Regions from separate parts of the Desulfoconvexum algidum genome, predicted to be linked through region 1. Evidence: riboswitches for the same ligand, from Rfam matches in the RefSeq annotation. Region 1 holds a riboswitch; each other region holds the start of a gene.

Region 1 (6,007 bases):
CGAAGAGGCGGTTCATATATCAAAGGTCGATTTTATCGTGGAAGCCCCTGAAGACCAAGTGCCCTTTGATGCCCCGGCTGTTCAGCCCAGTGAAATAGATAAACAGATTGCAGGGCGAGTCATGGAAAAAATCACCGATGGCAGCGTCATCCAGCTGGGTATCGGTGGTATGCCCGATGCCGTAGGAAAAATGATTGCAGAAAGTGATCTCAAGGACCTTGGCGGTCACACGGAAATGTTTGTGGATGCCTACGTTGACATGATTGAATCCGGAAAAATGAACGGCGCAAGAAAAATATTCGACCGGAACCGGGTAGCCTATACATTTGCCATCGGCTCACAGCGGATGTACGATTTCATGAACAACAACCCAGCAATAGCCTCCTATCCAGTCACTTATATCAATGATCCTCGGGTCATCAGCCGCCACGACAACTTTATTTCCATTAACAATGCACTTCAGGTGGACCTGTATTCCCAGGTGAATGCCGAGAGCAGCGGATATACCCAGATATCAGGCAACGGCGGTATGTGGGACTTTGTCCTGGGTTCCCAATGGTCAAAAAATGGAAAGAGTTTCATCTGTCTGGCCTCCACGTTTACGGACAAAGAGGGCACTGTGAAGTCCCGTATTGTACCTACCTTTGCCCCCGGTTCCATTACCACCATCCCGAGACAGATGGTGGATTACCTGGTCACAGAATATGGAATGATACGCATGCACGGTCTTCCGACCTGGCAACGTGCCGAAGCCATTGTTAACCTGGCCCATCCTGATTTCAGGGATGATCTGATCAAGGCTGCACAGGTCCAGGGGATTTGGAAACAGAGCAATAAAAAATAGACACATCCGGTGAGGATGGTTGCAACCCGTCTATTTGTGAATTTTTGTTCCGGTATTGTGTCGTATTTTAAAATGAATTAAAATAAAACAAAGGTGGATTCTCCAGAACTGATGTGATATTTTTCCAACCCGCGTGTCAAAGGCACCGGGGATTTATAGAACTCCTGTTGTCGGATTGAGATACAACCGACAGCAAGGAGTTTTGTTCGTTTATAAGGGTGCGTTAATTATTTTTAATATGGAGTGTGAAGTGGAAAATCTTCAGAAAAAATATGGTTTTTGGACGGCCACCGCCATGGTGGTCGGCATTGTCATTGGATCCGGCGTGTTCTTTAAGGCGGATGATGTTCTGGTTGCATCGGGGGGAAGCTTGCCCACGGCCCTTTTTGCATGGCTTATCGGTGGCGGTATTATGGTGGTAACCGCCTATGTCTTTTCCAAGATTGCAACGCGCATCGAAAAAGTCAACGGACTTGTTGATTACTTTGAAGCGGCCTATGGCCAGAGAGCAGGCTATCTGGTTGCCTGGTTTATGACCTTTGTATATTACCCCACCCTGGTCGCTGTATTGGCCTGGGTATCTGCCAACTATACCGCAGGACTCCTGGGGGCGGAACAGGCTGTATGGCCAGTTGCCGCCGTTTACCTGGTCACTTTTTTCTGCCTGAATTGCTATTCCCCGGTACTGGCCGGCCGTTGGCAGGTGTCCTCCACCATCATCAAGATGATCCCCCTGGCAATTGTGGCCGTTGTGGGGAGTATCTGCGGGCTGATGAACGGACAGACCCTTCAGAGCTTTACCCATGCAGCCCAAACGGTTTCCAGTGGTGGCGGCCTGGCCGTGGCCACCCTATCCACAGCCTTTGCCTACGAAGGGTGGATCATCGCCACCTCCATCAATGCCGAGTTAAAAGATGCCAAAAAAACATTGCCCAAAGCATTGATTGTGGGTACCCTTGCCGTTGTTATTATTTATATGCTTTACTATCTGGGCATTTCAGGAATCCTGTCCAATGACCAGGTCATTGCAGCCGGTGATGATGCACCGGTAAGGGTCCTTGAAATCATTTTAGGTAACCTTGGGGGGACTTTTTTGACGGTATTTGTGGTCATCTCCTGCCTGGGAACACTTAACGGCCTTGTCATGGGGTCTGCCCGGGGCATGTATTCCATCGCTTCCCGGGGCATTGGGCCGAAGGCTGATTTTTTTAGCCGGGTCAATAAAAAAACAAACTCCACCATAAATTCAGCGCTTCTGGGATTTATTCTATCTGCTTTCTGGCTCGGGGTCTGGTATGGGAATTTTGCCGGGTGGTGGGGTGGTTTCATGGATATTTCTGAATTGCCCATCGCTTTTTTATATGTCATTTATATTTCTATCTATGTCTGGGTTATGAAGAACTTTGATGATTTAGGCTTCATGGGAAGAGTGATGGCCCCGGCCCTTGCCGGAGCAGGTTCCTTGTTTATTATCTGGGGTGCCATACAAAAGGATATGTTTTTGCATTTTGTCATGGTCACATTGGTCATAATGTGTTTTGGGTTTTTGTTTATGAATGGCAAGTCGTCATCGGTAAAGAGCGGGGAATGAGACAGGTTCCAAGGGTCCCCTGGCCAAACTTTAAATCCCATGCCGGGTCTGGACCGAAGAGATCGGCATATTTTTTTATAATATTGGACAGATAACATGGACGCTCTTACGCTTATCATTGTATTTTTTTCCTTTGGCCTGAGTTTTCTCTTTGCCCTTGGTGGTGTGGGCTCTGCTGTGGTGCTTATTCCGACCCTGTCCTGGCTGGGGGTCCCCTTTAACCTGGCCCGACCGACAGGGCTGTTTGTCAATTGTGTGAGCATGCTGGGGGCCACCTATTCCAATTTCAAGGAAAAGCGTCTGGATATCCGGTTGGGACTTCCCATCATTTTGTCTTCCATAATCCTGGCACCTGTGGGGGCCTGGGTGGGACACCTGGTGCCCACCCGCTTTTTGCTTCTAATCTTCATTGGTTTTCTTTTTTTCTCAGGATCAATGATGCTTTTTTTTAAGGGTTCTAAATATGCGGACCAGTACCGGGAAGATCGACCCGTTCTAGGCCCGCTTTTGGTGGGGGTCCTGGCAGGATTTATTTCCGGCCTTTTGGGTGTGGGCGGAGGCGGTGTTATTTCTCCTCTCATGATTCTCCAGGGCTTTAATCCCAAGAAAGTGGCCATGGTCACGGCCTTTGCCGTTCCCTTTTCTTCTTTTTCGGCCTTTGTGGCATATGCTGCCATGGGATCGATTTCATGGAAAATCCTAGCTGTTGCCGGATTGGCAGCCTGGGCAGGGGGATTCCTTGGGACAAAACTAATGCAAAAAAAAATGCATCCCCAAACCGTGAAAAAACTATTGGGAGGCGTATTGCTTCTCCTTGGGGTCAAACTTTTTTGGTCACTGGTTTAATGATCCGTCAACCAGAAGTCATGTACGAATGAGTTGACAACTGCCGCTTCAAAGGTCATATTGAATCGTTAAATTGTGTTTGCTGGGGGAGCTTGAAAAGGCTGAGAAGGAGTATCCTGACCCTTGGAACCTGATGCGGATAATACCGATGAAGGGAAGCTTTTTGTTTCATTGTTTAAATCATCTCTTCCCTGTGTGTTTTTCCCTGCATCAAAATTGTGCTGTAAATTTTATGCCTGTCGTTTTTGGACAGGATATGGATTAATTTTGTTACCAGGGGTGTATATGATTGAAATAGAAGGACTGTCCCATAGGATCTACGAGTTGTACTGCAAAATACGTGAGCTGCGGCCGCTGGTTCATGTTGTCACAAACTTTGTAGTAATGAATGAGACGGCAAATGCCCTGCTGGCAATCGGCGCATCCCCCACCATGTCCTGGGCCCAGGAAGATGCCGCATATCTGTCAAAGCTTTCCGACAGCCTCTGCATTAACATCGGGACACCTGTCAAAGACCGCATTGATGTGATGGAATCTCTTATGCTCTTTGCACAAGAGACAGGGAAACCGGTTGTTTTAGACCCGGTAGGCGCTGGTGCAGGTGCCTATCGAACCGGCATTGCAAAAAAATTATTCTCCATTGCCCCGGATAAAATAATAAGGGGCAATGCATCTGAGGTATGCGCACTTGTGGACAAAAATCACACCACAAGGGGCATAGAAAATAATGTGGCCCAAAAAGAAGCCAAAAAAATACTCATGGGGCATGGCCGTGCCAACGGGGAAACCAACTTTACCGTGGACAAGCAATCCGGGCTGGACAGCATCCTGGAATTTGCTTCCTGTTTGATTGTCAGCGGAGCTAAGGATATGATCTTTGATAAAAATGGGGGGATCACCCTTGAGAATGGCTCAAGCCTTATGAGTGCCGTTACGGGCACAGGGTGCATTCTTTCTGCCATAACCGCCGCCTTTTATGCCGTCAGTGACAATGGGGGGGAGGCCGCCATTGCCGCTTGTTCAATCGCCGGTATCGCAGGAGAGCTTGCTGCACAAAAAGCTAGTGGGCCGGGAACGTTCATGGCGCATTTTTTGGATTCTTTGTATAATATGGATGAAAAGACCCTGGAGACCCGGCTGAAAGTGGCATCCAATCGTCCTGGTATTATAATTTAAACCCAATTTTATTGTGGAAAAGTGAAATAATCTCTCATGGAATATATTGAAAAAAGAAAAAAATCCCGTCTTAAAACAGCTATTTCAGCCTTTGGGCCGGCATGGGTCATCAGTGCGGTGGCAGCAGGTCCCGGCACAACCTTAAGTGTTGCAAAAGCTGGGGGTACTTATGGATACAGCTTTTTGTGGGTAATTGTTTTAAGTGTTGTTTTGGCCTTTGTCTGCCAGTATATGGCGGCCAAGACAGCCCTTATCGGGGGGAAGGGGATTGTGGGTATTGTTGAAGAAAAGTGGGGCAAATCTTTTGCCTGGCTGGTTACCATTGATGCCCTTCTGGTTATCTGGCTGTGTAATGTGGTTTTATTGAAAATCCTGGTTTCTGTAACCGGATTTGTAACCGGTATGGTCACGCCGTTCTGGGGGGTGTTTTTTGTGGCTGTTTTTTATGGTCTTGTTGCCTGGGGCGGGTATAAAACCATCGAAACCATCTGTAAACTGGTTGTATCCCTTTTGGTCATCTGTTTTATTGCCACTCTTTTCATCGCCAGGCCGGACCTGGGGTTGGCCTTGGGCGGCCTGGTTCCAAATTTTACGACCTTTGGCAAGCCTGAGATACTGATGATGACCGCCATAATGGGCGGTTCCATCCATGTCACCATCCTGTCCATGCAGACCTATACTGTCCATGAAAAGGGATGGAAAAAGACCGATTTAAAACTGGCCTTGACCGACACCGCCGTATCGCTTCTCGGGGCGTTTGGATTATATTGCACGGCCATTTATCTTACCGGCGCAAGTGTGCTCCACCCCGAAGGCATTAAAGTTGCCAACTTGTTTGAAATGGCCGATGCCATTCAGCCGCTTTTGGGCGAATATGCCCATGGATTTTTCTGCCTTGGCATCTGGTGTGCTGTTTTTTCAACTATAATGCCCACCTTTATTGCCGCATCCTATGTCCTGGGGGATAAGATGAAATGGGACCTGAAAGTGGGGGATAAACGCTACAGGATGATCATATTGGCAGGGTGCCTCATTGCCCTGCCGGGATCGTTTCTTCCCGGGAAACCCGTGAACCTTTTAATGTTAATGCTTGCCCTGTCATTTATCGGCACCCCGCTCTTTGTGGGGATCTTCCTGAAATTACTCAACGATCGAGACTGGGCAAAGGAGAATAAGAATACATTTTTGCTCAATGCCGGAGGCGGCCTGGCTTTTTTCGTGACAATTTTTCTGGGTGTAAAATGGCTGTGGCAGATTTTATAAGGAGTTTAAATTGAAGATAAATAAAAAATCCCTGTGCTTATATCTTGTAACAGACAGGGCATGGCTGAAAGAAGAATCTCTGGCTGATCAAGTTGAACAAGCGGTTAAATCTGGGGCGACCTTTATTCAGTTAAGAGAAAAAAAATTAGCCTTGACTGAATTTATACGAGAGGCAAAAAAAATTAAGCTTATTGCTGATGCATACCACATCCCCTTTGTCATTAATGATAATATTGATGTTGCCATGGAAATTGATGCCGATGGTGTTCATGTTGGACAAAATGATA
Region 2 (6,007 bases), 1.2 Mb from region 1:
TTGACCTTGGTCCGGAGGCCGGTACCGATGCCCACAACCTTCTGATCTTTCCGATTGGGGTTGCAGGGGATGACGATCTGCCCCTTTGCCACATGGGCCTGTATGAAGCTTTCTGACAGGCCCTCTGATTTGGCAACTGTTTTCATTTCTTGGGTGATGATGCCCTGGCGGGCGTATTCTAGCTGTGTTGTCATAGTTTCCTCGCTATGCTCCTGCAAAACCACAAAAGGTTTTTGCAAGAAATATCTCTTACAAAACCCTTTACCATTGAGTTTTACCATATCACGAGTATCTGATTCGTCTTCTGACTTTCGGCATTAAATTTATTTTTTTGCCTTCCCGTGTGAACAGTGGCCATACAAAAAATAAATATTTCCGATTACAGCGGCGGGACCGTCACGGAGTTTCACCGTGTTCCGTGGACCAGACACTACCCATAAATTATGGAAACAATAAATACATGAGTCTGGCGTATTAAGTCAATATTTTCTTTACAAACTTAAGGTTCCTGATTAATAGTTATAGCGAAAATAATCAGAAGAATGTAAGAGAGACCATGGTAGCAGACAAATTGATTAAAAGCAGGTTCCAGTATTTACATATTTCCAATGATGTACTTTTTGGCAATATGATAGCGGTTTTTCTTGGTGACTGCCTGACCCGTATTATGTTTATACATAGGGCTGGAGACGCTTCCCAAGCCCTTTTGAGTCTGGCCCATTCTTTGAATATTTTTTATATTATCGTTTGTGTGGTGGTGATGTCCGTGATCACCATCTGGTATGAACGGCCCATCCGCTGCTGCCTGAAAGCGTTTTACCGGGGCTATGATCCAGATCCGATTCTGCTGGAAAATGCCCGTCGCCGGTTGCTCAATGAACCCTATATGATCGTGATTTTGGATATGGCTGCCTGGGGTTTGGGGTTCTTTCTTTTTTGGATCATTGGCTCTCCGGCCGGTGGGATTGCTATTGCCAGCGGTCTGATCACCATGACCCTGGCCTTTTTTTGGGTGGAGCATGTATCCCAGCATAATCTAGTGCCCTTGTTTTTCCCTGAAGGGGATTTGTCAAGGGTGCAGGGGGTTAGAATCATCAGTGTAAAGATCCGGTTTGCTGTCCTGATTTTTGCCGTGTCCGTGGTGCCCCTGGCGTTTATCCATCTGACCATCCATCAATTTAAACAGATGCAGATGATGGATGAAATGACCCTGATCATGCTGGTCAGCCGCATGGAAGAAACCATTGCCCGGGAGAGTTTTTTGTTCATGGGGGTGGCCATTTTCCTGTCCTGGTTGGTGGCCCATAATACGAGGCGGCCCATCGTGGAGATTATCCGGGTCATGGGTCACGTGAAACAGGGTGACTTTTCACAAAAAGCAAGGGTGTTCAGCAATGATGAGGTCGGATTTGCAGGAGAGACACTCAATGCCATGACCCAGGGCTTGAGGGAACGCGAATTGATCAAAGATACCTTTGGCAGATACGTGGATGCAAAGATCCGGGATGAAATTCTCCGGGGCCGGGTTCCCCTGGATGGAGAATTAAAAGAAGCGACCATTTTGTTTGCGGATTTAAGAAATTTTACTCCCCTGGTGGCGGTGACGCCCCCCAAGGAATTGATTTATGTGCTCAACGCCTATCTCAATGAAATGGCGGAAGCCATTAAGGAAAATAAGGGGCTGATTCTTCAGTTTATTGGGGATGAAGTGGAGGCGGTGTTTGGCGCACCTGTATATGAGCCCGGCCATGAGCTTTCAGCCGTTAAAACAGCCCTGGCCATGCGCCTTCGTCTTGCTGGACTTAATAAACGGTTTGCAGAGGAGGGAATTCCTCCAATTGCCCACGGGGTGGGAATTCATACGGGTTTTGTCCTGGCAGCCAACATCGGCAGTGCAGATAGATCCGCCTACTCTTTGATCGGGGACACGGTGAATCTGGCTTCCAGGATTCAGGACCTGACCAAGGAGTTTAAGACCGATATCCTCGTCAGTGAGGCCGTTCAATCTTTGTTATCGGATCTTTATGACTTCGAACCCATGCCGGAGACCATGGTCAAAGGTAAACCGGATCCCATCCGGGTGTTTTCTTTGAACTCTTGACTGTCCGGGGAAATTTGTATACCATCCGGCTTTAGTTCACTGGGGGTGCTTAGATTAGCTGAGAGAAGTTCGCAAACTTCAACCCTTAGAACCTGATGCGGTTAGTACCGGCGTAGGGAAAGTGGTGTTTGTTTGCAAGTCGTTTCTTTCATTTTTTTTTCCCGCTGTTACAATTTATACCCGTTCAGGACAAAAACATAATCGTTTTGCGTTTTGGAGGTGTTATGAAATATACAACACAGATGGATGCTGCCAGAAAAGGAATCATTACCCCCCAGATGGAGCAGGTGCTTGAGGTTGAATCCATATCCCGGCAGGATCTTTTGGACAGGGTTGCCAGAGGGACAATTGCCATCCCGGCCAATAAAAATCATTTTGGCCTTAAGGCTTGCGGTGTGGGTGCCGGTCTTAAAACCAAGATCAATGTGAACCTGGGGGTTTCAAAGGATGCCTGTTCTTTTGATGGGGAAATGAATAAGGCCATGTTAGCCCTGGAATACAAGGCCGATGCCATCATGGACCTGAGTGTGTCCGGGGATACGGAAAGTTTCAGAAAACGGTTGGTTCGGGAGGTGCCGGTGATGATCGGCAGCGTTCCCATCTATGATACCCTGACCCGGACGGGAAAACCCACCCACAAGATCACTCTGGACGACTGGTTTAAAACCGTTGAGATCCATGCAGAAAACGGGATCGATTTTCTCACTATTCATGCCGGTCTGAACCGAAAATGTATGGAGAGCATACGGACCAATCCCAGGGTCTGCGGTATTGTCAGCCGCGGCGGTGCCATTCTTTTTGAATGGATGGAAAAAACCGGGAATGAAAATCCTTTTTACGAGTATTTTGACCGGCTTCTTGCTATCTGTGAGCAGCATGATGCCTGCATCAGCCTTGGGGATGGCCTTCGTCCGGGTGCCATTAAGGATTCAACCGATGCCCCCCAGATCCAGGAATTGATCACCCTGGGGGAACTGACAAAACGTGCCTGGGCAAAGAATGTCCAGGTGATGATTGAAGGGCCGGGCCATGTCCCCCTCCACGAGGTGGAGATGAACATGAAACTTCAGAAAAAACTCTGTCACAATGCGCCTTTTTATGTGCTGGGGCCTTTGGTCACCGATATCGCACCGGGATATGACCATATTACCGCTGCCATTGGCGGGGCCCTGGCCGCCATGCACGGGGCGGATTTTCTTTGCTATGTCACACCGGCGGAACATCTGCGGCTTCCCAGCCTTGAAGATGTCAAGGAAGGGATCATGGCCTCAAAAATTGCTGCCCATGCAGGGGATCTTGCCAAGGGCATACCCGGCGCGGACAGCCAGGATCTGACAATGAGCAGTGCAAGGGCAGCCCTGGACTGGGAAGGCCAGTTCGCAGCTGCCATTGATCCGGGCAAAGCCCGCGATTACAGGGAGTCCTCCCAGTCATCCGAAGAGGGTGTCTGCACCATGTGCGGTGATTTTTGTGCCGTGAAACGGGTTCGGGATCTTTTGTAGATTATATGGGAAAGATCAATTCCCTGCCAAAAAATATTTTGGCAGGGAATTTTGGGAAGGGTTATCCTGCTTCATATGTGCAGGATGTAAAATCAATTTCTTCTCCGCATTTGCTGCATTTGTGAACTTTTTCAAATTCATCGGAGAAAATTTCCTTTGGTTCACCGCATTTGGGGCATTTGCAGGTGAAGGACTTTAGATTTTTAAAATTTTCAAAACCTGGACAATGTTGTGGTGTAGTCATGGCGATCTCCTTATTGTTGTCTGTTAATATGCATAAACACAAAAAACCATGGATCGACTTCTAACAACTGGTATTAATTGAGCATCTGGTGATAAATAGAGAAGATTTTTTTGATCTTCCCCATGTTCATGTCTACCAAATTTGGGGGGATTGTCAATACCCGGATTTCACTTTATTATTGCAATGGAGGGGATTATCCCAGATCTACAAGAGTTCTGCCCCGCAGCTGTCCCTTGAGTATTTGTTCAATACGGGCCCCAAGGTTTTCAAGACTCACCCGGGTTACCATGCTTTCCAACATCTTGGGTTTCCAGTCTGTTGAAAGATGTTCCCAGAGGGTTTGGCGCAAGGGCATGGGACAATGCTGGGAGTCAATACCGATTAACGAGACTCCCCTTAAAATAAAGGGAAAAACATTGATGGGCAGGTCCGGGGAAGCGACGTTGCCGCAGCAGGTAACAACGCCCCAGGCATCGGTGGATTTGATGGCCGTGGCCAAAATATCGCCACCCACGGTATCAATAACCCCTGCCCAACGGGGTTTCAAAATAGGGGGACCGGTTTTTTCAAGAAATTTTCCCCGGTCAATGACGTTCTTAACCCCCAAACCTTCCAGGAATCCGGTGTCGGGTTTGCCTGATACCGCATCAACGGTATATCCCAGTTTAACAAGTATTGCGCAGGCAAGGGACCCCACTCCGCCGGTGGCACCGGTTACAAGAATGGGCCCCTGGTCAGGTGTTACCCCGTAAATCAGTCGTTCAACTGACATGGCAGCTGTAAATCCTGCCGTGCCGAGGATCATGCTTTGTTCTAAGCTCAGGCCCTTGGGCAGGGGCACTACCCAGCCGGCAGGGACACGGATATACTGGCCAAAACCGCCGGCGGTATTCATGCCCAGGTCATAGGAGGTCACAATGACAGCGTCTCCTTTTTTAAAGGCCTGTACCTGGCTTTGTTCCACAATGCCTGCCGCATCAATGCCTGGGGTGTGGGGATATTTCCGGGTTACCCCTTTATTGCCAGAGGCAGACAGCGCATCCTTATAGTTCAGGGAAGAATACTTCACCCGGATGAGGACCTCCCCCTGGGGCAGATCGTCAACGTTCGCCTCTTTCACGGCGTGGGAAAAGTTCTTGTCTGAAGTTTCTTCTACGATAAAGGCCTTGTATTTTATCTTTTCCATACCACCTCCATATGATTTTAAAAATAAGATATTCAATTCATAGTATGGCTGGAAAGATAAGTCAAATCTTTGGATTGGCCTTTGCTGCCAACCAGGTGCTTGGAACCGAATCCGGGACGGGAATCAGGGGGAACAGGTCTGGTGGGCAATTTCTGCAATTTCTTCGATGGCCTCTTTTAATTCCTTGAGAACCGTTTCACTGGGATGGCTGCGGTGATAATTTTCTATGGAACAGATGCTTTGGATACTTTCATGCTTTAGTATTCTGGCTTTAAGGGAGGGGGCAATGGGCATAACCCTTTCCAGGCCAGCGATGAGGTCCGTATAGGTATGGTTGTCCGGCAGATTCTTATGATATCCGGATATGGCCATGATATACCCCTCCAAAGACATGGAAAGAAGATTGTATCTTAAATCCGTTCCAAACCGACTTTTTTTACCCGTGGGGGTTGCCGCCTTAAAATATTGGTCTCCGTTATTCAGCCAGGTCATCCAGTCCGGGGAATTATCCTTTTCCACTCGTGGTTGTATTTGTATGGTCATCTTTTATTTTTCCTTTATTATAGGGTTAGGCAGTCTTTTTGTCAGCTCTGGTGTGGCTCATGCAAAGAAGATCCCACCAGGCTTTAAAAGCCCGAAGGTCTTCTGCCTCTTCAGGTTCCTGGCAATTGACCAATTTCATGGAAAAAGCTTCTTCAAATTCATGGGATGAAAATTTGAGACTTTCATTCATCAAAATCAAAGAAAATTCAACTGCACTTGGCGCTCGGTTCAATGCGCTTCTCAAACCGGAATCTTTCTGTGCTCTTTTAATAAAAGTCAGGGCATTTGCAATGGTCATTTGTTCTCCTTTTTTCGGGGTATTGATAACGCTTTCCATTACCATTAAACCGTTTGCCAGGTCCTGTGAAGTTGTTTCAACTCGTTTAGGGACAGGGCTTTTTTTTGTTCCAGAGCTTTTTGTCTGATAAGGG
Region 3 (6,007 bases), 1.4 Mb from region 1:
ATTTCCAATCGGTCAGTTTTTGGGCCACGATTTCGATGACCGCCGGAGAATGGAGCATACCGATCTTTACAGCATCCACCCCAATGTCCTCCATGACAGCATCGATCTGTTGGCCGATAAATTCCGGTGGTGCTGGGAAAATACCGGTCACCACCCGGGTATTCTGTGCGGTAAGGGCGGTGATGGCGGACATGCCAAAGCAGCCCAGGGCTGAAAAAGTTTTTAGATCTGCCTGGATGCCGGCACCGCCGCTGCTGTCCGAGCCCGCTATGGTGAGTGCTCTGAAATAGGTTTTCATGATGGATCTCCTGTGAAGGCCTGGTGGTTTGTGGCCGGGTAAACGTCTTTCATCCTCATCCCTCCCCCCTAAAGCCGCAAATAATCTTGAATATGGGTTTCAGACAATTGGTACAGGGTGTCAATGAAATTGAGCTGGAGGCTGGCAGGCCCATGTGCATCTTCGGCGGCTATCTGCCCTGTAATACCCATGACGGCCATTGTATGGGCAGCTGCCAGGTGATAGTCGGGATTCACGGCGGCAAAGGCGCCGCAAAGGGCAGAGGCAGTGCATCCTAAGCCGGTTACCCTTGTCATCATGGCATCTCCGTTTTTTACACGGGTCATTTTTCCTTTGGAGACAATATAGTCGGTTTTTCCGGTGATGCAGACCACGGCACCAAATTCTTTGTTCAATGCCCTGGCAGATTCAATGGCCAGATCCGAGGCAGAGCTGGAGTCAACACCCTTGGTGGCCACTCCTACTTTGTCCAGGTTTGGTTCGCACAGGGCCATGATTTCAGATCCGTTCCCCCGGATGATGGACGGGGATGCCGTCTGGAGAAGTTCCCTTGCCGTGCGGGTCCTGTATTCGGTGGCGCCCGCGCCAACCGGATCCAGGATAATGGGGATGTTGCGTTCCTTTGCCCGGGCTCCTGCCGTTGCCATGGCCCGGATCCAGGGATCGCTCAGGGTGCCGATGTTGATGACCAGGGCATTGGCAATATTTACCATGTCGCAAACTTCCGCTTCGGCATGGGCCATGACAGGGGAGGCGCCCAGGGCCAGCAGGGCATTGGCGGTATTGTTCATTGCCACATAGTTGGTGATATTATGGACCAGGGGGCTTTTTTCCCGGATCTGCTCCAGATCTTTCCATATACCGGTTGGGGTGATAGTCATTGGGCTTCTCCTTATGGGTTTAGGGTTACCAGGTATGAATCAGGTCTTTTGCAACCACTTTATTCTTGATGAGTCCGTGTTCAAGGGCAAAGTCGGCAAAGGCCTGCCATTTGACAGGATCATGGGCCAAGGTTGAGGCAAAATAGGGCCGGGTCAGTTCAAAAGCCTGGGTTTCAATCGTTTTATCTGCCTGGGGCAGGGCTGCAAGATACAGGGCAAGGGCTCGTTCCGGGTGGGCCTTGGTAAAGACCTGGGCCTTTTCAACAGCCTTGACAAATCCGTGGATTGCCGAAGATTTTTCCTTTAACGCCTTTGGACCGCAGACAAAGATCAACTCTTCATAATCCGGGATCCCGTATTTTTCCAGCTCAAAAAATCGGGCTTTATACCCGTGCTGGGCCATGCCCACGGTTTCATAGGTTTTAAAGGGACCCATGACGGCATCCACCTGGTTGGAGACCAGGGCGGGTAAAATGGTAAACCCCACATTTACCGGGGTATAGTCTTGTATCTGGTTGATGGCGGCAAAGGCTTCCAGCATGACATCCATGAGTCCGGGCACGGTATACCCGATTTTTTTGCCGGAAAGGTCGGCAGGGGTCTGGATGTTTTTGGTGTCAAGAAAGAGCAGGGTGGTCAGGGGATGGACCACCAGCGGAGCGATGGCTTTGATATCAAGGCCCTGGTCTGCGGCAATAATGGTCTGGGGCTGGTAGGAAACGGCAATGTCCATGTTGCCGGAAGCTGCGAGTTTTAATGCATCCGAGGTTTCAGACGGACTGACGATATCCACTTCAATCTGGTTGTCGGCAAAATATCCCAACTCCTGTGCCACGTAAACGGGTAAATGGTCCACATTGGGGAACCAGTCCAGCATCAGGGTGAGTTTTTCCCCTGCCCACAAGGGGGAGACGAACAAAAGAGAGCTGGCCAGAAGCACATTGAGAATAAGTACAGAGAGAATACGTTTTTTCATGGTTTTTTCCTTGAAGAAATAATTGTTGTATTAGATTGGAGCCCCTTATGGGTTCCGATTATGGTTTCCATTTTATACTCTTTTTTTCCAGGATTCCGACGATAATCCACATACCAAGCCCCATGGCCGTCAGCCAGAGAATGGCGGCAAACACCAGGTCCACCTGGAGGCGGGCATTGGACTGGATCATGAGAAACCCAAGTCCCTGCTGGGCCCCCACCCATTCTCCTATGACCGCCCCGATGGTGGCCACGGTGACCCCCACTCGGAGCCCTGCAAAAAAATGGGGCAGAGCCCAGGGCCAGTAGAGCAGGATCAATGTGTCATAGAACGAGGCCCCCATAAGCTTGAACATGACCCGAAATTCAGGGTCACAGCTTTTAAGCCCTGCCAGCAGGCTGATGGTAATGGGGAAAAAAATAATGATCCAGGCCATGAATACCTTGGAGGCAATCCCGTATCCCATCCAGATCACCAGCAACGGTGCAATGGCAAACACCGGGATGGCCTGGGAGGCCACCAGAAACGGGGCCAGTCCTTTTTCCAGGCTGGGGTTTGCAAACATGGCAATGGCAAGGGGGATGGCGGTTGCCAGGGCCAAAATTATTCCCAGGATGATTTCAGACAGGGTGGTTGCAGCATGGGGCAGGATCAAAGGGGCCTTGAGGATGGCCGTAGCAAAGATACTCGATGGGGGCGGTAAAATGAAAACCGGTATCGCAAGCAGATGGGTGGCCGCCTCCCAGCAACCCAGGATCAGGATTACCAGGGCCGGGGCAATTAAGTTAGCCAGCTTCACAGGTGGGTTCTCCCTCAAGCTGTGCCAGCATATATTCTTTTATTTTCAACAGATCGGGATCATTGAAATGCCGGGGCTTTGGCTGGTTCAGGACAAACCGCTCCTTGATGGCCATGGGCTGGGGGCTGAGCAGGTATACTTCATCGGCCAACAGCAGTGCTTCTTCAATATCATGGGTGATCATGAGGATGGTTTTGTTGAATTCGGTCTGGAGTAGCAATAACAAAGATTGCAGGCGTCGTCTGGTAATGGCGTCCAGGGCGGATAAGGGTTCGTCCAGCAGGATCAGGTCCCGGTTGAACATAAGGGTCCTGACCAGGGCGCATCGCTGGCGCATGCCCCCGGAGACCTCATGGGGATGATGGGACTCATACCCTTTTAATCCCAGGCGGATAAAAAGTTTGTTTGCCCTTGATTTCATCCTGGTCATGTCCATTTTTCCGGTTCTGGCCGGCAACAGGGCGTTGTCCATCAGGGAAAACCAGGGAAGGAGCAGGTCCTTTTGCTGCATATAGGCGGCATGGCGCCCCAGGTGGGCGAGGGCGTGACCCTTCCATGATATTTCGCCCCGATCCAGGGCCATGACCCCTGTCAGCCCGTCAAACAGGGTGCTTTTGCCACATCCGGAAGGTCCCACCAGTACCTTAAACTGCCCCGGGGAAACCGACAGATCTAAATTGGAAAAGACTGTCTGGCCGTTATAAATTTTTGTGGCGCCTGATAACTGGAGCATATCCATACAACTCTTTGTTTAAATATTTAAGGTAGAATACTGCCTTAAACTTTATTTTTAATGCCAAGCAAAATAGATGGATACAATCGGCGGATAAACCCCTCAGGAAAAAAGACAGAATGACTTTCCTTCGCCAGAATTATCTGGGGCAGGTTCCAGGGGTCGAAACGTATTATAGTCTCCTCTCAGCCGATCCTTATCGACTCCCCCAGCCGACCACTGCATTTTGCACTGGTTTCTTGGGAGAAAGTACCATGGGGGGGAAGCGCTTGTCAATCATTGCCGCCGGAATCTTTAGGGTGAATCCCCTTTATTGGATGGTAATTTCAAAGGTATTCAACAAGGTCAAGGCTTCGGGCAAAGAAAGGGTTGCCCGTCTGATATTGTTTTTGAGCGGGTCGATATTGTAGTTGATGCAATTTGTTAAATCTGCCTTGAATAGATTTGTATTGTGGAAGAGTGACCCTGAAAAATCTGCTTTGGAAAGGTTGGTTTCTGAAAGATCGGTATTAACAAAATCGCATTCAATTAACGCTGATTTGCATAGGCTGGATTTCTTCAGGCAAAGACCCGAAAAAATGCAGCCCCTTATCTTGCACTCTTCCATGGAAAAATCGATCATAGGCGTGTCACATTTTGTAAAATCGATTCCCAGAATTTTGCAGCCGTTAAACAGACCCCCTATAATCTGTGTTTTGGACATTTTAGACAAAGAAAAGTTACAATTGAAAAATGAGCAGCCTTCAAAAAGGGTTGATTCAAAATCAGTATATGAAAAATTACAGTTTCGAAATTCGCAGTCAAAAAACAGGTTGTTGGCAATCTTTTGATTTTCCAAGTTTAGATGGCCGAACAGTTCATTCTGGAATTCATTTGCGTTGTCAAATTGTTTCATGCCGTTCTTTATATTAAAAAATCATCTCCAAGTAAATCTTTTGGGAAAAGACAATTAAACATACTTCCTTTTTATTGAGTTCAGTAGGTCAGCAAATAATTCATTATTGTTTCAGATATTAAATCAAGGTCGAGCGAGCTTTACTGGCTTTATGTTGCGAGTTGCCATAATTGGCTATAATAATGGCCTTCCACGATTAAAAAAGCCCCCCAGACTTTCTCTGTGATTCCGGACGCTTTTCAAACACACTATGTAGCAGATCTGACTTTTTTAATTTAAAAATAGGAGTTTTCCCTGTCCAAAATGCTTATAATTACAACAGATATTCTTGATACTTTAAAGTATAGGTTAAGGCCATGAATTGGATAAATACCTGATAATTTTCAATGAATCAAAAATTATATACAAAATTTGGCATATGAAAGCTCAAAACCCACCCATAAAGTCTTCTGGGGTCATAGCAAGCCTTTTTTGCTGAAAGTGGGTGCTGAGCCGAACCACTTGTGGAGGCAGTAATCTACAATGTGAAAGAATTTTATTGTCAGAAAAAAAATCCCAGGCGTTACCGTCAAAAACTTTTTCCCCGTTCTGAAGACAAAGGATGCGTGTTATGTTTTCCGCAACAAAATCCATGTCATGGGTAATGATCAGAACTGTTTTTTCTTCATTTTTCAATCTTTCCAAAACTGTGATAAAAAGTTTGATTTCATGTGAATCAAATCCTGCAGTTGGCTCGTCAAAAACGATAATGGGAGTATCCATTGCTACAATAGATGCCAGAGCAACTCTTTTACGTTCACTAAACCCTAAATCATGTGGATTCATTTTTTGGAAGGGCAATAAATCAAAATTTGATAGAGCCTTATTTACTAACTGGTCTATTTTTTTTTCAGGGTATCCTAAATTTTTGGGACCGAATGCAACCTCATCCCTGACAACGCGCCTGCAAATTTGATCATCCGGATTTTGAAACAATAAAGCTACTCTTTTCGCCAATTGGGAGACGCTTTGAGTTGATGAATCAATCCCTTGTATCCATGCTTTACCTGTGGACGGAATCAGCAGGCCGTTAAGGTGCTTGGCAAGAGTACTTTTACCTGAACCATTGTGCCCGACTAAAGCAACACGCTCTCCGGCAGTCAAATTGAGATATATTTTTTTTAACGCGGTTATATTTTCTGAATATTTAAATGTCAGGTTATCAGCACGAACTTGAAAGCCTTTTTTGTTCATTTGGTCACTATCCCTTCGACAGTGGCGGAAAAAGATGCGGATAACGGTTTCCCATCTGACCAAAGAGCCTTTTTTCTGGCTAAAATAGCCACCTGTGTATACCGTGTCCATTCCAGATTGATCTTTTTTAAAACTGATGAGGTTAAGATATCTTGAGGAATCCCGTCCAAAACCACCTTTCCGTTCTCGAGA

Evidence for each region. A riboswitch is a leader RNA that binds a small molecule or an ion and turns the genes downstream of it on or off. The one in region 1 is predicted to bind thiamine pyrophosphate.
Region 2: it holds a riboswitch for thiamine pyrophosphate, as region 1 does, so the genes downstream of both, thiC (phosphomethylpyrimidine synthase ThiC) here and thiM (hydroxyethylthiazole kinase) in region 1, are expected to answer to the same signal.
Region 3: it holds a riboswitch for thiamine pyrophosphate, as region 1 does, so the genes downstream of both, ACZ45G_RS26875 (ABC transporter ATP-binding protein) here and thiM (hydroxyethylthiazole kinase) in region 1, are expected to answer to the same signal.

Annotation. Positions count from the first base shown of each region.
Region 1 covers NZ_AP042394.1:478,351-484,357, forward strand. The annotation lists gene ACZ45G_RS02105 (acetyl-CoA hydrolase/transferase family protein) at 1-844, shown strand, start outside; gene ACZ45G_RS02110 (APC family permease) at 1,095-2,435, shown strand; gene ACZ45G_RS02115 (sulfite exporter TauE/SafE family protein) at 2,532-3,281, shown strand; TPP riboswitch at 3,356-3,455, shown strand; gene thiM (hydroxyethylthiazole kinase) at 3,567-4,457, shown strand; gene ACZ45G_RS02125 (Nramp family divalent metal transporter) at 4,494-5,720, shown strand; gene thiE (thiamine phosphate synthase) at 5,731-6,007, shown strand, end outside.
Region 2 covers NZ_AP042394.1:6,169,302-6,175,308, reverse strand. The annotation lists gene thiC (phosphomethylpyrimidine synthase ThiC) at 1-194, opposite strand, end outside; cobalamin riboswitch at 278-443, opposite strand; gene ACZ45G_RS27765 (adenylate/guanylate cyclase domain-containing protein) at 557-2,101, shown strand; TPP riboswitch at 2,133-2,238, shown strand; gene thiC (phosphomethylpyrimidine synthase ThiC) at 2,326-3,603, shown strand; gene ACZ45G_RS27755 (hypothetical protein) at 3,665-3,847, opposite strand; gene ACZ45G_RS27750 (YhdH/YhfP family quinone oxidoreductase) at 4,041-5,033, opposite strand; gene ACZ45G_RS27745 (hypothetical protein) at 5,157-5,576, opposite strand; gene ACZ45G_RS27740 (hypothetical protein) at 5,602-5,874, opposite strand; gene ACZ45G_RS27735 (homocitrate synthase/isopropylmalate synthase family protein) at 5,919-6,007, opposite strand, start outside.
Region 3 covers NZ_AP042394.1:5,967,118-5,973,124, reverse strand. The annotation lists gene thiD (bifunctional hydroxymethylpyrimidine kinase/phosphomethylpyrimidine kinase) at 1-298, opposite strand, end outside; gene thiM (hydroxyethylthiazole kinase) at 367-1,179, opposite strand; gene ACZ45G_RS26885 (ABC transporter substrate-binding protein) at 1,205-2,155, opposite strand; gene ACZ45G_RS26880 (ABC transporter permease) at 2,214-2,954, opposite strand; gene ACZ45G_RS26875 (ABC transporter ATP-binding protein) at 2,941-3,687, opposite strand; TPP riboswitch at 3,796-3,907, opposite strand; gene ACZ45G_RS26870 (pentapeptide repeat-containing protein) at 3,998-4,582, opposite strand; gene ACZ45G_RS26865 (energy-coupling factor ABC transporter ATP-binding protein) at 5,009-5,815, opposite strand; gene ACZ45G_RS26860 (energy-coupling factor ABC transporter ATP-binding protein) at 5,812-6,007, opposite strand, start outside.